Regions from separate parts of the Desulfitobacterium dehalogenans ATCC 51507 genome, predicted to be linked through region 1. Evidence: a T-box and tRNA genes for the amino acid it is inferred to sense, from the RefSeq annotation. Region 1 holds a T-box; the other regions hold tRNA genes.
The links. A T-box is a leader RNA that pairs with one kind of tRNA and senses whether it is charged. The one in region 1 lies ahead of leuS (leucine--tRNA ligase), so its partner is inferred to be a tRNA-Leu.

Region 1 (6,806 bases):
GATTATTTCCCGAATATCTGCGGCTAAGCCCAAGATTGCGGATTATCACTTCACTACCTTGGTACCTAACCTTGGAGTAGTTGAATTGGAGGATGGGGAAAGCTTCGTTGTGGCTGATATTCCCGGACTGATTGAAGGAGCTCACACAGGAGCCGGATTGGGCCATGAGTTTCTCAGGCATACTGAAAGAACTCGTCTGATTTTTCATGTCCTGGATATTGCAGGTTCTGAGGAGCGGGATCCACTGGAAGATTTTCGAATCATTACAGAAGAGCTTCGCCGATACAGCCAGGAGTTGGCCAGTCGCCCTATGTTGATCGTGGCTAATAAAATGGATATTCCCGGTGCTGAGGAAAATCTGCAGCGCTTGGAAGAGAAGCTGGGGGAAGACTACCGTATTTTCCCGGTATCTGCAGCTACAGGAGAAGGACTAAAGGAATTAATTTATGCAGCCGCTCAGATTCTGCCTGAAGTTCCTGCACCCCAGATTTTTGTGCGGGATGAGGAACAACATAAGGTGACCTATGCCGAGGCTCCTCATCGCTTCGAACTGACCCGCGAAGGGGATTTCTTTGTTGTTTCCGGTAAGGAGATTGAAAAGCATGTACAGATGACCATGTTCGATAGAGAGGATGGACTTTATCGCTTCCAAAATATTCTCAAGGCTATAGGAATTGAACGTGCTTTGTTGGATGAAGGAATAAAAGTTGGGGATAAGGTTCAGATTGCCGGAATAGAGTTCGAGTGGGAAGAATAAGACAAGATAAGTTAGGAGGTTTTGCAGTGTTAACCGGAAAGCAAAAAGGTTTTTTACGCTCCATGGGCAATGAGATGGATCCCATCTTACAGATTGGTAAGGGAGGAGTTACTGAGGCTGTCATTACACAAGCCGATGAGACCCTGGAGGCTAGAGAATTAATTAAAGGGAGAGTGCTCCCCAATAGTGTAGAAGATGTACAAAGGGCTGCTGAAGAATTGGCGGAACGCACCTCTGCGGAGTTGGTTCAAGTTATCGGGAGAAATTTTTTGCTCTATCGTGAGTCGAAAAAGAAACCCCTGATCGAGTTACCGCGGTAAAGGAAAGTCCAGGTGGAGTTTTAATTTCATCTGAAGTTTAGTTAACTTATCCTCCCAGAGGATAAAGTGCTATAATGGGGATAAAAGCAGTAGGCAGTCGAGGAAGCAGATGAACATGAATGTTAATGTTCAAACCAAAAGAATAGGAATTATGGGGGGGACCTTTGACCCTTTGCATTATGGTCATCTGGTGGCTGCTGAAATGGCTCGCCATGAATTTGCCCTGGGGAAAGTGATTTTTATCCCCACGGGTAATCCTCCCCATAAAATCGGTCGTAAGGTAACCTCTTCCGGGGATCGCTATGAAATGGTCAGACGTGCTATCATGGACAATGAATTTTTCGAAGTCTCTGATATAGAAATCCGGCGTGAAGGTTATTCCTATACGGTGGATACCCTCGAGGCTATGCATGGACTCTATCCGCAACATGAGCTTTATTTTATTACGGGAGCAGATGCATTTCGTGAAATTTTTACTTGGAGAGAAGTACAGTCCGTTTTATCTCTTTGTCATTTCATCGGGGCTTCCCGGCCTGGATTTGACCCCCATGACTTTCTTGAAGAATTGAAACGGGGTTATCCGGAATTTCTGTCCCGTATGCACCTTTTTGATGTACCTGCTTTAGCCATATCATCAACCGATATCCGTTCCCGGGTAAAAGAGGGGAAATCCATTCGTTATTTGCTTCCTGAATCCGTTCGTCTTTATATTGAAGAAGTAGGTTTGTATGGTGGTTAATTGCTGGATTACAAAATCAGGCAAGTATAGTTCTGAAGCTTTTGCTCATACTAAATTCGAATCCAATAAGCAAGAGGTGACAGCAAATATGGCAACCCTTTATGTCGGAAATTTACCCTGGAACACTACATCTGAAGATCTCAGCTCTTTCTTTGGCCAGTATGGTCAAGTGATAAGCAGTCGTATCATTACGGATCGCGAGACAGGGCGCTCACGAGGTTTTGGCTTTGTTGAGGTTGAAGATGAGGATGCAACACGCATGGCAGAAGACCTTAATGGGAAAGATTTCGGCGGCCGTCCTTTAACGGTCAATGAGGCACGTCCTAAGCAACAGATGTAAAAAATCATAGTTCTGGAAGACCCTCCTGCCCAAAAAGTCAGAAGGGTCTTCTCGCCGTATATTTATCTTGAAAGCGGGTTTTGGGAATTTGGATATTCAGGAAGCCTACAATCTAGCTTACAGTTCTATGTCGGAGAGACGGTTTAGCCATACCTTGGGTGTTGCCCAGTGGGCTCAAGAACTGGCCCTAAGGCATCAGGTGGATGGGCAGAGGGCTCAAATTGCTGCCTATTTGCATGATCTCAAAAAAGAAATGGATTTTGCCCAACAGATTGCTATGGCGAAAGAATGGAACTTGATTAACTATCCTGAGGATGAAGGCAATCCTCATATTCTTCATGGTCCCCTGGCAGCCTATTGGCTGGAGCATGAATATGGCTACAAGGATTTGGAAGTATTAGCGGCTATAGCTCATCACACTTTAGGAACCCCGGAAATGGGAAGCCTGGAGATGTTGATTTATAGCGCTGATTTAACGGAACCTCAGCGTTCCTTCCCCGGTGTAGACAAACTACGTCAATCCTTGTATGATAATCTTGAGAATGGAACACTGATGTGTGTTGAACATACCTTAAATTATTTAAGAAAGTGTAAGCGGGGCATACATCCTCAGACACAGCTTACCTATGAAGATTTAAAAAGGAGGCAAAAATTTGCTGACAGATAAGCAATTGCATGGCGCTGTAAACATTGTTGAAGAAAAAAAAGGCCGGGAGGCCATCCTGCTTGACCTCAAAGGGATATCCATGGTCACAGATTATTTCCTTATCGTAACCGGGAATTCCACCACTCAGATCAAAGCGATCACAGATAACCTCTCGGAGAAGCTTCCCGAATTGGGAGTGACTATTTTAAGGGTAGAGGGGCTGCAAGAGGCTAAATGGGTTCTTGTGGATTGCGGAGATTTAGTGATTCATGTTATGACTCCGGACCAGCGGGAATTTTACAATCTAGAGCGGCTCTGGGGAGATGCGAAAGTTGTCACCTTTAACTAGGAACACAGGTAGGGACCGCGGGGACGAAAACTTGACATTATGCCGAATTTTGGATTATTATATAGGAAACTTCCTTCAGGTGGATTTTTTACACCGTCTGAGGGCTTTAGTTGAGTTCCAGAAGGTTTGTGAAAGAACATAACCTGTTATACTATATTTAGTTCTAATTTTAATAGGTTTTTAAAAGCGATGAAGGGGAGCAAGCCCAAACTACCTCATTTTAGAGAGGCAACGGTCGGTGAGAGTTGCCGTGAGACTTTGGTAAGCACTCGCCCTGGAGCTGTACTCAGGTAATAATGAGTGCCGGTGCGAACCGTTACGATCGATAAAGTGCAGTTGAAATTGGGTGGTACCGCGGGAAGTTACTCTCGTCCCTTTAGGGATGGGAGTTTTTTATATCTTTATTTTCATCTCTATCATGCAAGTTCGGAATTTTTAAGGGGGAAAATGACAATGCAAGAGAAGTATCTTTTTTCAGAGATTGAACCCAAATGGCAAAAAAAATGGGTGGACAGAAAAGACTATAAAGCTGAAGATCATTCGGATAAACCCAAATACTATGCGTTAGCTATGTTTCCTTACCCTTCAGGAAATCTTCATATGGGACATGTCAGGAACTATTCTATCGTGGATGTCATCGCTCGCTTTAAACGGATGAGCGGTTTTAATGTTCTGCATCCCATCGGCTGGGATTCTTTTGGTTTACCGGCAGAAAATGCGGCCATTAAGAATCAGACCCCGCCAGCTGAGTGGACTTGGAAAAATATCGCCAATATGAAGGGGCAGCTTCAGGAAATGGGAATCTCCTATGATTGGGATCGGGAGGTTACCACCTGTCATCCCGACTACTATAAATTCACTCAATGGGTCTTTTTAGAGTTTTACAAACATGGCTTAGTCTATAAGAAAAAAGCTGGAGTCAACTGGTGTCCTTCTTGTGCCACCGTTCTTGCCAACGAGCAAGTGGTGGATGGAGCCTGTGAACGTTGTGACACCGCCGTTACCAAAAAAGATCTGGAACAATGGTTCTTTAAGATTACGGACTATGCTCAAGTGCTCCTGGACGATCTGGAAAAGCTCCCCGGTTGGCCTGAGAAAGTGAAAACCATGCAAAAGAACTGGATTGGCCGTTCCGAAGGAACCGAAGTGGAATTTTCAGTGGAGAACCACCCGGATAAAATTCGGGTCTATACCACCCGGGTGGATACGATTTTCGGTGTAAGCTATGTGGTCTTGGCACCGGAACATCCTTTAGTTCAAAGGCTGGTTGCAGGTACGGAATACGAAAAAGACGTTCAAGCCTTCATCAATCGGATGAAAGGGCTTAATGAAATCGCCCGGACCTCCACGGAAACAGAAAAGGAAGGCCTGTTTACCGGAGCCTACTGCATTAACCCTTATAGCGGGGAGAAAGTACCCATCTGGATTGCTAATTATGTACTTTTTGAATATGGAACCGGAGCAGTCATGGGTGTACCTGCCCATGATGAAAGGGACTTCGAATTCGCTAAAAAATATAAGTTTCCCATTAAGACGGTGATCCTTCCCGAGGGAACTCCTGTGGAGGAAAAGGATACCCCTCTTCAAGCAGCTTTTGTGGAAGAGGGAGTTATGGTTAATTCAGGGGAGTATAATGGTCTTAAGAATATGGATGCCTGGGGGAAGATGTGTGACAAAGCTGAGCAGAATGGCTTTGGGGAGCGGAAAGTGAATTTCCGCCTGCGTGACTGGCTTATTTCTCGTCAGCGCTATTGGGGAGCGCCCATTCCCATGATCTATTGCGACCATTGCGGAATTGTTCCCGTACCTCAAGATCAACTCCCTGTCCTGCTCCCGGATGATGTGGTCTTTAAAGCTGGGGAAAATCCCCTGACCACCTCGGAGAGCTTTAAACAAACCACTTGTCCCACCTGTGGCGGTAAGGCCCATCGTGAGACGGATACCATGGACACCTTTATGTGCTCCTCTTGGTACTTCCTCCGCTATACTGATCCTCAAAATGATGAGCTGCCTTTCGCTAAGGAAGCTGCGGATCATTGGATGAATGTGGATCAATATGTAGGCGGAGTGGAGCATGCTATTCTCCACTTGCTGTACTCACGTTTCTTTACTAAGGCATTGCGGGATTTTGGCTATCTTAAAGTCGATGAGCCCTTTGAAAATCTCCTCACCCAGGGCATGGTTTGTCTGGGCGGAGCAAAAATGTCTAAATCCAAGGGCAATGTGGTAAGTCCTGAGGAAATTATCTCTAAGTATGGTGCCGATACGGCCCGTCTCTTCATCCTTTTCGCAGCTCCGCCTGAGCGGGATCTGGAATGGAGTGATCAAGGGGTAGAAGGATGCTATCGCTTCCTCAATCGGGTTTGGCGCTTAGCGTCTCAATACGAAGAAGTCTTAAAAGAAAAGAACTCAGGGGCAGGGGATAACGGCTCCGTCTATGATTTTGGAGAGCTGGACAAGGCTGCCAAAGACATGCGCCGTCAAACTCACCAAACCATTCAAAGAGTTACTTCTGATGTCGGAGCGCGCTTCAACTTCAACACGGCCGTCAGCTCCATTATGGAACTGGTCAATGCTCTTTACCTCTACAAAGAGCAACCCAATATGAATTTCGCTGTGGCTCAGGAAGCATTGGAAAGCATTCTCATCTTGCTTGGTCCTTTTGCCCCCCATATTACGGAAGAAATCTGGAGCGAGTTGGGCCATGAGGAGAGCATTCACAGTCGGGAGTGGCCGAAAGTGGATGAAGGGGCTCTCGTCCAGGAAGAGGTCACCGTAGTCCTTCAGATCAACGGCAAGCTTAAGGACCGGATTCAGGTACCGGCCCAAATCTCCGCGGCGGAATTGGAAGCTCAGGTTCGGCAGCTGCCCAGGCTTGGAGAATGGACTCAAGGAAAGCAGATCGTTAAGATCGTAACTGTGCCGGGCAAGCTGGTTAATGTGGTTGTGAAGTAGGCTCAGAGGCCTGTTGGAAGCGTAACAGGGCATTATTTCAGGTGGATTACTGAAATAATGCCCTGTTTTTCTTTTTTTTAAAAATATAGCTTGTCTTCTTTCCTATGCCCAATTTTGTGCAGAAAGGAACAAGAAAGGGTGTTACTCTTAAGCTGTAATTGTGAATTGGGTTACAATTTGGAAGGAGGAAAACGATGAAAAAGTATGGAAAAGGATTTGCCTTGAAGACTGTAAAAATTACCCGGCGTACGTTCATTAAAGGGGTAGGGGCAGTCACGGTAACCAGCTCCTTGGGAATGTCCGGCGCCCTGAGAGGTGACACCCGGCGGGCAAAGGCCACGGAGGCAGATGAGTCGGTTAAGTATATCCATAGCTGCTGTACCGTGAACTGTACCTCTCGTTGCCATCTGAAAGGTCATGTGAAAAACGGCCGCATTGTTGCTGTAACTCCCGGGCTTTTACCGGGGCGGGATGATTATCCCAATGCCTGCCTTCGTTCCATGAGCTATGCCCAGCGTTTACAGGACCCTACGCAACGAGTACTCTACCCCATGAAGAGGGTTGGGGAGCGGGGAGAAGGAAAATTCAAACAAATTAGCTGGGATGAGGCATTTGAACTGATTGCATCTAAACTGCTGGAGACCAAAGAGAAGCACGGTGCCCATGCCGCATCCTTCTTTACGATGTCGGGAAATCTGGC
Region 2 (6,806 bases), 1.8 Mb from region 1:
TCAGTGAATTTGTTCCGGCCCATGTGGAGCAGGCTATCTACGAGAAATATCACATGGAGATAAATGAGTAGAAATTAATTTTGATGATGAAGGTCAGGTATGGAGTACAGTATCTTGCCCAGAGATTAAAATGCTCGTCAATACGGGGACTTACGTAGGCGGACAGGCTTTCTTGCAAGATGCTTTTTCCTGTGTTATTATGAAAAATAGTATCTGGTCTTTAAACTATAATAATGGTATTTGACATACAGAACGAGGGGTATGTTTCTCTTTTTGAACAAGGAGGATTTGCCATGTGGACCGTTATTTATATTGCACCTAATAAAGCAATTGCCGAGAAATATAAAAAAGCCCTTTCTGAAGAAGGAATGCTGGTGCAGCTTCGACCGATCGGTTCAGCTCATCTGGGAGATCACGCATCTGTAGAGATCCTGGTCCCCGAGTCAGAGGCGGAAGAAGCTCATGAAATTATTACTAGCTATATGGGGAGCTAGATATGCTAAAAGATATATTCCGTAAAAAACGAAAATACGCGACCCTAGGTTCGCTCCCTTCTAAAAATCCGCTGGAAGGGGAGCGGACTTATTTAGCTGAGCCTCTCATAGAACATGAATCCCCTCGTAAAGAGCTCCCTGACGGTCTCTGGGTGAAGTGTCCAAAATGCGGCGAAGTATTGTTTAATAAGGACCTGGTGGAGAACCAACGGGTCTGCACATCCTGCGGCTATCATTTTCGTATCCCGGCGCGGGAGAGACTTGAACATTTAGTGGATCCCGGGACCTTTGAAGAATGGGATAAGGAGCTTCACACGACGAATCCTCTGGAGTTTCCCGATTACCAGGATAAGCTGGAGGAAGCTTATAAGAAATCCGATGTTTCAGAATCCGTACTCACTGGCCAAGCCAGTATTGAAGGAATCCCGGTGGTACTGGCCTTCAATGAGGGGAATTTCATGATGGGTAGTATGGGCTCTGTGACCGGGGAAAAGATTGCCCGTGCAGTTGAGCGGGCTATCGCATTGCGTTGCCCAGTGGTTATTTTTTCCACTTCCGGCGGAGCGCGCATGCAGGAGGGAATCCTCTCCTTATACCAAATGGCCAAAACCAGCGCGGCCTTAGGGCGCTTGGCTGAGGAGCGGCTGCTCTACATTTCCGTACTGACAGACCCCACTTTCGGGGGAGTCACAGCCAGTTATGCTTCTTTAGGAGATATTCATATCGCTGAACCGGGGGCTTTGATTGGTTTTACCGGTCCCCGCGTCATTAAGCAAACCATGCGTAAGGAACTTCCGGAAGGTGCTCAGACTGCCGAATTTAATCAGATGCACGGACAGATTGATTGTGTGGTAAAACGGGAAGAGATGAGAAAGGTTCTGGGGCGTTTGCTGCGTTATCATCAGGAAGGGGCAGTTTGATGGCTCAACACTTTGATTTTGAAAAGCCAATCCTTGAGCTTGAACACAAGATCGCTGAGCTTCAGGAATTTTCCAAAGAGAAGGATATTAATCTCTCACCGGAAATCTCCAAGCTCATGCGCAGACTGGTACGATTAAGAAAAGAAATTTACGGCAACCTGGAACCTTGGCAAAAGGTTCAGATTGCCCGTCATATGGAACGGCCAAATTTCTACGATTATGCCCCCTTACTTTTTGAAGATTTCATGGAATTTAAAGGAGATCGTCTCTTTGCCGATGACAAGGCCATCGTGGGCGGTATCGCTACCTTTGAGGGGACTCCCGTAACGGTGGTTTCCCATATCAAAGGGAGGGGCACTAAGGAGAATATTCAAAGAAACTTTGGTATGCCCCATCCGGAAGGATATCGGAAGGCTCTCCGCTTGATGGATCAAGCGGAAAAATTTCGCAGACCGATCCTCACCTTTATCGATACTCCCGGTGCTGCCTGTGACCTTGAAGCAGAGGAACGGGGACAAGGGGAAGCTATTGCCCGTTGCTTACAGGCCATGGCGGGTTATAGCGTTCCGATTATTTGCACCGTGATCGGAGAGGGAGGCAGCGGCGGAGCCCTGGCTTTAGGGGTGGGGAATACGGTCTTGCTGCTGGAGAATTCCTTCTACTCGGTCATCGCCCCGGAAAGCTGTGCCTCGATTCTCTGGAAGGATCCGGGCAAAGCCAAGGAAGCGGCATCCGCTCTGAAATTCACAGCCCAAGACCTATTTGAGTTGGGAATCGCCGACGGCATTATTAAGGAGCCCTTAGGAGGAGCTCATCGGAGCGTGGAGCGGACCGCCGAGGAAATGAAGAAGGTCATTGCCCAAGCCCTCCTGGACCTTCGCAAAGTCTCTCCGGATGAACTGAGAACCATGCGCTACGAAAAACTTATGAAATATGGAGAATTTGAAGAGAAGGCTTGACACATTTTTAATCTTTATGCTATTATATCTAAGTCACCTGTTGCCTAGGTGACCTGCTCAAGCAGTATGCGAGTGTGGCGGAACAGGCAGACGCGACGGTCTCAAAAACCGTTATCTTTACGGATGTGTCGGTTCGATTCCGACCACTCGCACCAACCTAAAAACCAATCCCTGCAAGCATTGCGGGGATTTTTTATTTTATCAAAATCCGAAATGATAAAAATTAGGTGGAACAAAACTGGAACATCTGATTTAAGAAAAGGTCAGCCCTTTGGGGTTGGCCTTTTTTAGCATTGTTCGACGTGTTAGAGCTACTTATGAGTAGGCCAATCTATTACCAGAAAAAAGCGGTGATTATAAAAAAGTTTGCGGTACATTACGGCATGATAGCGTGAGACTATTTGGAGAGACTCTTCATGGAAAAGTGTCACCTTGTCCTCGTAACATGCATAGATTATATCAGGTCCGCTTAGCTAACCTTAATCCTAAACGTATTAGTGTTCCCTCTTTTCCATTTAAAGCGGCTAGGTGAAATATATACTAGCCGCATATGACAACAAAAAGGCCAGGGCAATTCGCCTGGCCTTTCTTTTATCGATTTAGAAGATTACGCCTAACGCAATCAGGATAAGAATTGCAATAGCAATGATCCCAACGCCGACAAAACTGCCCATACCGCCACCAGGGCAACATACGCCACCCATTCCGAAAGAACCCATTCCGTACATGACATGACCTCCTTCCAATTATTTTATTTATTTATGCTTAGAATACGATGCCCAACGCAATGAGCAAAAGAATGATTACAACGACGATTGCAATACCTTCGAATCTCTCTTCACGACGTTCACAGCCTCCGTCAAAACCAAGTGCCATTTGAATTCCTCCTTTACCCGAAGATACTACAGCTTATGATTTATCTAAAGGAATTGCCACAATATGGGAATATGCAAGGCGGTGATGCAATGTGCAGATGTAGATTATATGTGCCTGTAGAAGTGGGCGCAAAAGGGAATTGCGCTAACTGTAGTCGGTGGACGGGAAAGAAGTGCAGGGATGAGGCGGAGCTGCTTGCGCGTGAACAGAAGAAGCATGGGTGGGCTGATAGGATGATGCGGAAGAATCTGGGAATATATTTGGAGTATAAGGAATATCCTTCCTTTTTGACGAAATAGAGAGACAAAAGGGGAGGAGGTTTTTTTAGTATCGTCTAAATCAATTATGAATCGTCACTGTCACCGCTATCCATTTCTTCCTTTGTATAGCCGTAACAAATCTATGTCCAAGGCCGGCCATGCATGACTAGCTCAAAGCGGGATCAAGCGACGTTCCGGAGAGCGTTTCGACCACGCCAGGTGCTTGTAACACTTTCTCGGACATAGCATATAATTATAGTGGGGTGCCGAAGCCTGGTTTCTTGTTTTAGAATTGTCACACATTCTGGGGCATGTCCATATAGTGTAGTGGGTGTTGGGTCAAACTGAATAGGGCTATGACATCTTTTTGGCTTGCATTAGCTCCAAAAACTACTGCAATAAAGGTGACGACACTTTCAGGGAGAGCAGTACTAAATGCGGCTAAAACAGTACCGACAGCATTTTTTGAGATATTAAATCTTAACCCCACCCATTCGATTCCATTTACGAATAATTCACAACTAAAATAGATTAATATTGCTGAAAGCACCAGTGCTGCCAACATTAAAGCCATTGTTATCCTCCCTATAATATTTTTTGATTTTCTTTGAATATCTCGCTTTTTCATAGAATTCCTTACCAAACAAACTAGCTCACCACGGATAGAATTCGCATAGAATGCCTAATTCAGAGAATTTGGGTATAGCAAAGCAAACGTCTGCTTTTTTGGCATATGTTGGCCGTTGTAAACCCATTATTCTCACGGTGGTAAACCTCCCATGTCTAACAGGGTCAAGGTTAAAACCTGCCCTAAATTCCTTCGTTCCACCTATCCATGATTGGGTGTCAGTTATGCTCCTCAACCGAGTCTTTGCTCTAATGGTGAACTATGCGACTGACTACCAGCTCTTTTGTCTTGCTAGGTTACCTAGATTGTTCGCTTCTGGGGTGACGCTTTAACCCAAAGATCGTTTGTTTCTTATGGTTTCGCTACTATTCCTCTTACGCAGCTAAATACTCAGCTGGGCGATGTATGTCTGTAATGAGCTTCTTCGGGTCATAGTCTGTACCCTTTGTTAATATGGCGTAGAACACCCGAATCAGTTTACAGCTTAAGGCAATTAACGATTGTTTCTTCTTCAGAGGGTTCTTACTCCTGGTCGTATAGTAGTTGTGTATCTCTGCAAACTCTGCGTTTTTTGCGACGAGTGGCATTACTGCCTGAAATAGAATCGCCCTTAGTCGTGCGCGGCCGCGCTTGCTGATCGTGGTCTGTCCTTTGTGCTTACCCGAGCTACTCTCTCGCAAGGCTAAGCCCGCAAGTTTTTGAATTTGCTTTGGAGAATTAAAACGCTTGATATCCCCAACTTCGGAGAGAAAACCTGCCACAGTAACAAGGCCAACACCTTTAATTTCAAGTAACTTGGCTACTTCGGGGATTTGACAACACAACCCATCAATGGTTTCAGTGACTGCCTGATATTGTGCCGTTTTAGTGTGATAGTCTTGGAGTAATAGCTGAATTTCCATTCGGGAACAAGACTCTCCTTCGGTGCAACCAATGCTCTTCTGAGCAGCTTCATACAGGCTCTTAGCCCTTTTCATTCCCACTGCTCTCAACTTGTTGTCTCTCCAAATTCGGTTTATTCCTTCTACTCCCAGCCTTTCAATGTCCTTAGGTAGCGGAGCAACTTGCAATACCAGCATGCTACTTGTGGCATCAAACTTTCCAAATACCGTTTCATGCTCGGGAAAGTAGATCTTCAGCCACCGCTGAATGCGATTTTTTATACTGTTCAATTCCTTTTGGATGCGCATTCTGCAAACCATCGCTATTCGCAGTTCTGCATAGATCCCTTCCGGTATATAGGGTTCATTGTATCTACCCTCAATGACCAGCTTAGCGATGGTTTTGGGGTCCTTTGCATCCGTTTTGCTGGGGTGGTTGTCATCAAGCTCCTTACTACGCTTTACATGGAATGGGTTGACGAGGACTAACTTTATGCTTTGCTCTTTTAGGTAGGATGCCAGGCCAAACCAGTAATGGCCGGTTGGCTCTGCGCCTACCACTGTACAGTCCTTTTGTGCTTGCCTTTTTAAATGTTCAATCCATGCGTAGAAATCCTTGAATCCTTCAGCACTGTTTTCAAACTTGAATACTTTGCCTAGCTCGACTCCTCGCCAGTCGAAAGCCCTGGCGTAATGAAGCTCGCTGGCGATGTCCACTCCGATCACAATACTTCTTTCGGATAGTTGCTTTAGCTTCTCGTTTTGTGTAAAATTCATTTGGGATGACCTCCGTTATTTTGATTGGATTCTGTTGGCCAACAGTCCTTTCAAATTGTAACGTGAGGTCTTCTTTTTGACAAAGATCATTTTTGACTACTACAGGAATGCTCCTTATAAAAAAATAGAGACTTTCGACGTATTGTAATACGTCAAAAGTCTCGTTACGCTTTCTAGCGAAATAGTGCCAGGCCTTAAGCCAGAATGTTGACACTATTTTAAAACTACTCCCCTTGAACATTTGTAGTGTACCAAATAAGACTAGTGTAATCAAGAAGATATTGACATTAAATAAAATATAACCCTGCTGTCATTTTTAAGCTATATCTTACTCTTCCAAAACTTCCCTGTGCATACATGTTTCATATAGGGTACTATGGAACGTAGGTTCTATGTACGAACATATATCTTAGGTGATTATATTGAAAGTCATCATGGCCCCGGTCGAAATGATAGCTAAATTTAAGGACAGAAATCCTACTCCATCAAGATTCAGGTAAGGACCAGGTCTTCGACGTAGAGCAAATTCTTTCGACGAGTGAGGAAAAGCTCGCTGCGAACAGGATGAAAATCTACAGCTGTCGGAGTGAGATAGCAGGTCAGATAACACGATATGAACTAAAGTTTGAGCTGCAAACGTGCAAATGGTTTGTATAAGATGTAAAAAAGGAGAGCTTCACAGTTCTCCTTTTTTAATGGGGCAAATTAAGTAGGATTTTTGGCTCGCTTTCTTTGTTCCTCTAGGGTTTCCCCTAATCGTTCAATTTGTGGCTCATTTATCTCCGATTTTATTTCTTGAAATCTCTGATCCATTTCGGGAAATTTATTTGCTAATTCTTCTCTTCTTGCTTTATCTTTGCTCAAAAGAAACCCCTCCTTTAAATAAAGTTAGCAGCACTAAGAGTATTTCCCTAATTTAATAGAATGATGTTTGGGATTTTTTGTTGAAAAGAAAATCGCCCCGAGATGTGGTCCCTGGGGTTACTTTTTATTGGTCCTTATATTTTTCTC
Region 3 (6,806 bases), 920 kb from region 1:
GAGCAGGTAATCGGCGGTCACGATCGCCAAAAGATACTGAACATTCGCTGCTACCAGGACTTTCTCTTCTGTGGAACGACGATTTCCCCTATATAAGGCAGTTTTTCTTGGCAGAACTTGAATCAGTTTATATTGATCATTCCCAGCAAGTCCTATTTCAACCTGATCACCAACAATCAATGCATTCTTCTTCGAGACCAAAGAGCCAGGAAGCAGGCAGGAAATGATTTCACCTTCCGCTAATACTTGGACTTGTTTATTCATGATATTTACAACAGTAGCTTTCTTCTTCATCTTAGTTTCCTCCTAATAAGGGACAGGCTTTTGGGGCGCACTTACTCTTTCATAAAATAGTATAGATTCTGTTTACTCATAGGAGCAACCGAATTGACGTTTCAGAAACAAAGAAGCGCCATGGCGCTTCTTTGTTTACTGGTTCTCCAGTTTAAATTTTGCAATAATTTTCTGTATGCTTTTCGGTGATAAATAGTAAGTTTCCGAAAGATGGTCAACCGGCATTCCTTCTGTATATTTTTCGTAAATCTCCATGTTTCTGAAAAGAATCATCTCTTTGCCTTTGGTGTTTTCTCCCCATGCCTTACGATTGCTTTCTTTTCTTGGGATATAAACATATTCACCGTCAATATATTTTTGAATTAGATCTATTATTTCTTTGGGCAGCACATCGGCTGCTTTGATATAGCTCATTTATGCTCCTCCTAATTTGGGTGTTCAGGAATGAGCAAAGGCTATACAAGTATCAATTTTTTGATGCTATGCGATAGCCTTTGCTATGCATAACGCGCCGAACTAAACTTCATAAAAATGCTTCCTCCCTTATATGCCTTCAACATTAAATAATTCTTCTTTACTCAATTGGATTTGACTCTAATCTACTGTGCTTCCATACCATCGTGAGATCGCTTTCTTTGGTTTCCTCCTCAATCTGTTCCGACAAAATTACAAATCCTTCTTTCAAGTAGAATCTTACTGCCCGCTCATTTCTTTGATAAACATTCAAAAGAAGTTTGTTATGCCTCTCTTTGGCATAATTGAGCAGTTGACCGCCAATTCCCTTGGATTGATATTCTGCATCAACAAAAATTCCCTCAATGTAATCTCCATTCAGTCCAAGAAACCCTTGTATCTGACTGCTGGAATCATACACATAAATAGTCGCCTGCGGCAACATTTTTTCAACTGTGGGATAGCTGTTTATCCAATAGCTGCTGTCGATAAAATGATGCACCCTAATATTCGTATTAAGCCATATCTTCATAATTTTTTCGATATCGGTTTCTTTAAAATCTCTGATCATAATTAAATATCTTTCTCCTTTTGATTAAAATAAATTATTTCAATAAAGTAACATTCTGAACAACAAAAAAGCAGATAACTCTATCACTTAGAGCTATCTGCTTGCTTATAGCACACTAACATAAAGAAAAACGCTTTGCGAGTTTCTCACATTATTGCGACAGTCACCAAGTTAACATGTATTCATGTTCACTTGGCTCCCCTGCGTAAATAACCTATAATTTTTTCAATCAATTACAGGTAGCCTAAGCTTTATCTATCCGCAAAATAAGCACAACAAAAACCCCTCGTGATATGAGAGCTAAAATTTTTATTGTTCATTATCTTAGCGAATAGACGACATCAAGCCACCACCCTTTATATAATCAAAGCTATCATAACAAATTTCTCTTAACTTTGGAAGATGTTTTTAGGTTGTATTGATTTATCCTCAAAATGTTCAGCATGATTAATCATCGATTATGCATGGGACAAAAGAGGGAACATCATCTGATTGTTCACAAATAAATTATCTTTTCCTTTTAAAACAAAAAGTGTTGTATCCTCTTCCATAAGAACTTGAGAATTAAAAGTAGTATTCGCTATAGGTGTAAAACCAAAAACTACTGTGCTTATTTGATGTTCTGCCACTCTAGATACTACATCAAGGAGAGCGTGGTCACCGCTGCCAAAAACATCGTAACAGGTTATAACCGCATTTTCATTGGAAGCAATTATTACAGTATCGAAATCTTCCAAGAAGTATATGCAGTCTTTCATAAAGGACGTACAATAAAACATGAGTAATCCATAGTTGTCTTCCATTGAAAGCGCGATCATCTGCACTCCCCATGTCAAGTTTCCTTACATGTCCTTTTGTTGGAGTAATTGGACTACTACAGTGGTATTCAATGACTTTTTCAAATCCAAATTTAGGATAAAAGTCAAGAACGCTATCATTAGCAAAAAGGTAAATACTATTGCACTTGTCTTTCCATTCCTTTAGGATGGTTTCTATTAAATAGCGCGACAAACCCTGATTTCTATAATCAATATCTGTCATTACAGTACCGATTTGAAGGCATAGCTTTTCTTGTCCATAGTGCAGAAATTTTATAATACTCACAGAGGCATTAGCTATTGCTTTTCCATTATCAACTAAGGAATATGGAATATATTTATCTGTCCAATATCCGTTCTGATAAAATTTCTCAAAGGATAGGCCAAAGGTTTTCTCAGCTAAACTGTTATAACTATGCCTCAATGTGTCATTGTCCTTAATGTTGCTAGTCAAGATAAACTTCATATAATCATCTTCCTTAACTTTTCTACTGCATCATATATGATAAACTCTTTTAAAAAGAAAGCTTATTCAGGTTGCAAATGAGACCCCTGAACAAGCTCAGCAAGAAATCTTAAAATATATTATACTGGATTATGTTTCATCTTTACTTATTCTCTATGCCGACGATGAGCAAGGAAGGGTGTTCCACTAAGTTATAATCAATTGGAGCAATGAGTCGAACCTCTCCTTCATGGGTCATTCGGACATAAGGCCGCGTGGGAAAAGAGGAATTTTGCTTTACTACATTCCCACGAAGGCCGTTGGTGAGGCGGATCCCTGAACCTGTAGGATAGGGTGTAATGCATTTGGAAAAGGTGTTTTGTACTACTTTAGGTTCAAAAAGTTTATCTGAATTGGCGATAACGTATTCATAAGCCTCATAAGGCTGCAGAGCATTCCGATATACCCTTTTGCTGGTTAACGCCTCATAAACATCCGCGACAGCTGCCAAGCGGCCATATTCATGAATCTGGGTCCCCTTTAATCCCCTCGGATAACCGCTGCCATCCCAACGCTCTTGATGCTGAAGAGCGACGTGTGCAGATAATAAATTAATATCCTGATTTTTGCGGAGGATCTCAAATCCATATTCAGCATGTTTCTTAATCTCTTCGAACTCTTCAGGGGTAAGAGGTCCCTTCTTGTTAAGAATCTCCGGTGAAATTTTTATCTTACCCACATCATGCATGAGCACACCCATACCAAGATCCAGCAGTTTCCCATTATTCCAGCCCATGGATATCCCCATAATTAATGCGATAATTGTGGTATTCACCGAATGATGAAAAGTATAATCATCATAACCCTGAATCTCCATAACATTTCCCAACATATCCTTGCTATAGAGAAGGTCGGCGATGATGTTTTGTACTGCCTTTTTAACTTCATCCAGATTCACGGCATGAAGCTGCGATTCATTAAGATTTTTGCCTAAATTTTCTAAGGATGCGTATGCAATTTCACGTGTCTTGGTGGATACGGCAGAATAGATCTCCACATCCTGAAATGTGTCATCTTCAATAAACATGGTATCAAACCCTAAACGGGATAACTTATCTATATAATTACGGGTGAGTTTAACTCCTGCCTGCAATAGGACCTTTCCATTAGGACTAACCAGCGGCCGGGCAAGCACTTCACCTTCGTCCACATAGGCAATATTCACTAATCGCATACAACACTCCTGCTTCCGTATTACAATTGCACCCATTTTGCCTCAATTTAAACAAAACGTATATACAATTTCGCCAAAATTATTTCTAATCCTCTTCTATTTTTTAACTGCGAAATATTTTCCCTTTAGTCCTATGAGCCTTTAACTAGTCCTATCGCCTCATAATCAAAGAATCAAAACAATTCATTCAGTTTTTTATCGTCTGCTTTAAAACCATTATACTTTTGCTTTTTAAAAAAATGAACTACTAAATAAAAGGATTAATAAAAAATTTATATTTATAATAATTAAAAATTGTAATCTGTCCCGAAATATCTTCTCCTCAGGAAATCATTAAATTTTGACACGCAATTTAGCAAAATGAAATCAAAGCATAAAAACAAAAAACCCTTGATTCCTCAAGGGTTTCGACATTTTCATTATGGTGCGGTCGAGAGGACTTGAACCTCCATGAGCGTACACTCACTAGAACCTGAATCTAGCGCGTCTGCCAGTTCCGCCACGACCGCGTAACAATGTATATTATATGAAAGCTGAACCTACTTGTCAATAGAATAATTTTGAATCTATTTATGAAAGTTTTCCTTACTACGAAATTATATATACAAAATTAACTTTTACACTAAGAGCTTGTACACTTCTCTTCCCCCATATGCACACATTAAATAGAGGGCAGGCAGGGAGTGAGTAAAATGATGGTCGATGGGTTCTACGCAAATAAAAATATTGCTCGATTTTTGTTGACATTGAGGCCGAAAAGCCACTGGAAGATCACAGCTATGAGTCCAGGATATGGAGCAAAGGATATAGAGAAGCTATGGTTACTGTTAAAAACTATATTGGGGATCTGATAGGTACAAAAAAACCCTATCCGCTGATAGGGCTAAAATATCAATTATTAATTACTTTGCTGTAAGGTAATATTCATTGAGAAGTTTATCCAGTTTTTGACTTAAATCGACAACCTCAGGGTCAGTAAGAGGCTTTCTCTTACCTAATTGATTAAGCTCTTTTCTCATATCCTCAATGAGCTTAAGCAATTGATGGTTCCACATAGATTTGACTCCCTTTCTATTGATAACAGACTAAAACAGACTAACAAATCTATTTTACTGAATCTATCCCGATTAATCCATAAGACATTTCGTCGAATAAAGAAAAATATCGAGACTACTCCCACCTCATTACTATCTAGTAATAATTATATCCTGTTTTGCCTTCTCTTTTATCTCCTCGTAGATATGCTTTAAGGGTTTCCCTGTTAGTTGAGCAAGCCGGCGACAATCCTCGTACTCCGGACTCACAGTGCAGGCCCTCCCCTCCCAAAAAGCCACCTTTACTTGCGCTGAGCCGTACTTCGTTTCAATTGTAAGAAGCTCATAAGGAAGCATGTATTTCTTTATAGGATAAACCCGTAATCCAATAGTGGTCGTCTCTTCAAAAAGAATCCTGCGAATTTCCTCCAGTTTATGATAAGGAGTTTGCACAGTCAAAAGTACGGCTGGACGGTTTTTCTTCATTTGGATATCCTGGATATAGACATCCATGGCTCCCCCTTGGAAAAGCTTTTCAAAGAGATAATCGTAAAGCTCAGGATTCATATCGTCGATATTTACTTCCAGGGTTAAAGCCTCCCCTACCCGAATCCCTTCATGTTGACTATCCTCATTGGCCAGCTCTCCCACAGTCAGCCTTAATAGGTTAGGGATAATTAAATCTTTCGTTCCCGCCCCGTAACCGATTCTCTCCACTTTAATCTTCGGAAATGGACCAAAATCCTGACAATAAGCTGTGACTATGGCAGCTCCGGTGGGGGTGGCTAATTCTCCCTCAACATCTTGAGAATAAATCGGGACTCCGGTCAATAATTCCAAAGTCGCGGGGGCAGGTACAGGTAACAGCCCATGTGCAGCCTTGACAAAGCCTTTCCCCACATGAATTGGCGAAGAGAACACCTTTTCAACTCCCAAACGCCAAAAACCTATTACGGCTCCGACAATATCCACGATAGCATCGACTGCTCCGACTTCATGAAAATGAATCTGTTCTATGTCGGTTCCATGGATTTTAGCTTCAGCTTTCCCTAAGCGGGTGAATATCTCCAGGCTTCTGTCTTTGACTTGGGCAGGCAAAACACTTCTGCCGATGATCTCCCGAATATCCGACAGATTGCGGTGGACATGGCCTTCTAAGGAGTGAACATGGACTTGGGTACCGCTGATTCCCTGTTTAATTACTTTCTGCTCATACAGTTCATACTCGTCCAAATCCAGACCTGCTAAATCTCTTTGTAAAAGATTAAAATCTAATCCTGCATCAACGAGGGCGCCTAGAAGCATATCCCCGCTGATACCAGAAAAACAATCCAAATAAGCTGCTTTCATATCAATTCTCCTTAACAAAGATCTTGCAAATTATTTTAGGCTGCTCTATACTAGGGCAGGCTAATGAATCTCAATTCCTTACTTACTCGGTCGAATCCTCCATGTATCTTTTTTGTTAAATAAAGAGGGGTGTTCAAAACCATGAATGTTGCCTTTTTCTTAATACCTAAGCAAGATGTAATTTACCTTAAAGTCAATTCTACCATGCGTCAGGCCATAGAGAAAATGGAGTTCCATCGCTACTCAGCCATTCCCCTTATTGATGATCAGGGTCACTACCTCGGTACGATTACCGAAGGGGATCTCTTGTGGAAGCTCAAAAATACTCCCGGTCTTGACTTTCAAAACACCCATACCATTCGACTTACAGAGATTGAACAACATATTCAAAACTATCCGGTTTCCATCAACTCCCGTATGGAAGACCTTATCTCACGAGCTGTTGAACAGAACTTCATCCCGGTAGTGGATGACCAAAAAATCTTTATCGGCATTGTACGCCGCCGCGAAATCCTGGAATACTGCTCCAAAGCCTTAGGTATGTTGGAATCCTTATCCCTTGATGATTAGGGATGGACTTTTGTTTGCGAAAAAAAAGGATATATGC

Region 2: it has a tRNA-Leu gene. The T-box ahead of leuS (leucine--tRNA ligase) is inferred to sense a tRNA for this amino acid. The anticodon was not compared.
Region 3: it has a tRNA-Leu gene. The T-box ahead of leuS (leucine--tRNA ligase) is inferred to sense a tRNA for this amino acid. The anticodon was not compared.

Annotation. Positions count from the first base shown of each region.
Region 1 is NC_018017.1:3,720,754-3,727,559, reverse strand. Features, by position in the region: gene obgE (GTPase ObgE) at 1-757, shown strand, start outside; gene yhbY (ribosome assembly RNA-binding protein YhbY) at 784-1,077, shown strand; gene nadD (nicotinate-nucleotide adenylyltransferase) at 1,193-1,816, shown strand; gene DESDE_RS17980 (RNA-binding regulator) at 1,905-2,156, shown strand; gene yqeK (bis(5'-nucleosyl)-tetraphosphatase (symmetrical) YqeK) at 2,245-2,823, shown strand; gene rsfS (ribosome silencing factor) at 2,810-3,151, shown strand; T-box leader at 3,332-3,530, shown strand; gene leuS (leucine--tRNA ligase) at 3,605-6,106, shown strand; gene DESDE_RS17960 (molybdopterin-dependent oxidoreductase) at 6,301-6,806, shown strand, end outside.
Region 2 is NC_018017.1:1,959,015-1,965,820, forward strand. Features, by position in the region: gene coaD (pantetheine-phosphate adenylyltransferase) at 1-71, shown strand, start outside; gene DESDE_RS09410 (putative signal transducing protein) at 294-494, shown strand; gene accD (acetyl-CoA carboxylase, carboxyltransferase subunit beta) at 497-1,414, shown strand; gene DESDE_RS09420 (acetyl-CoA carboxylase carboxyltransferase subunit alpha) at 1,414-2,373, shown strand; tRNA gene DESDE_RS09425 (tRNA-Leu) at 2,442-2,528, shown strand; gene DESDE_RS22750 (hypothetical protein) at 2,973-3,101, opposite strand; gene DESDE_RS09435 (hypothetical protein) at 3,805-4,083, opposite strand; gene DESDE_RS09440 (IS110 family RNA-guided transposase) at 4,512-5,795, opposite strand; gene DESDE_RS22040 (hypothetical protein) at 6,501-6,659, opposite strand.
Region 3 is NC_018017.1:2,795,941-2,802,746, forward strand. Features, by position in the region: gene rsgA (ribosome small subunit-dependent GTPase A) at 1-294, opposite strand, end outside; gene DESDE_RS13465 (CD3324 family protein) at 430-708, opposite strand; gene DESDE_RS13470 (N-acetyltransferase) at 869-1,318, opposite strand; gene DESDE_RS22590 (hypothetical protein) at 1,777-2,055, opposite strand; gene DESDE_RS13475 (GNAT family N-acetyltransferase) at 2,018-2,602, opposite strand; gene DESDE_RS13480 (HD-GYP domain-containing protein) at 2,745-3,815, opposite strand; tRNA gene DESDE_RS13485 (tRNA-Leu) at 4,238-4,324, opposite strand; gene DESDE_RS13490 (aspartyl-phosphate phosphatase Spo0E family protein) at 4,718-4,870, opposite strand; gene larC (nickel pincer cofactor biosynthesis protein LarC) at 5,003-6,199, opposite strand; gene DESDE_RS13500 (CBS domain-containing protein) at 6,341-6,769, shown strand.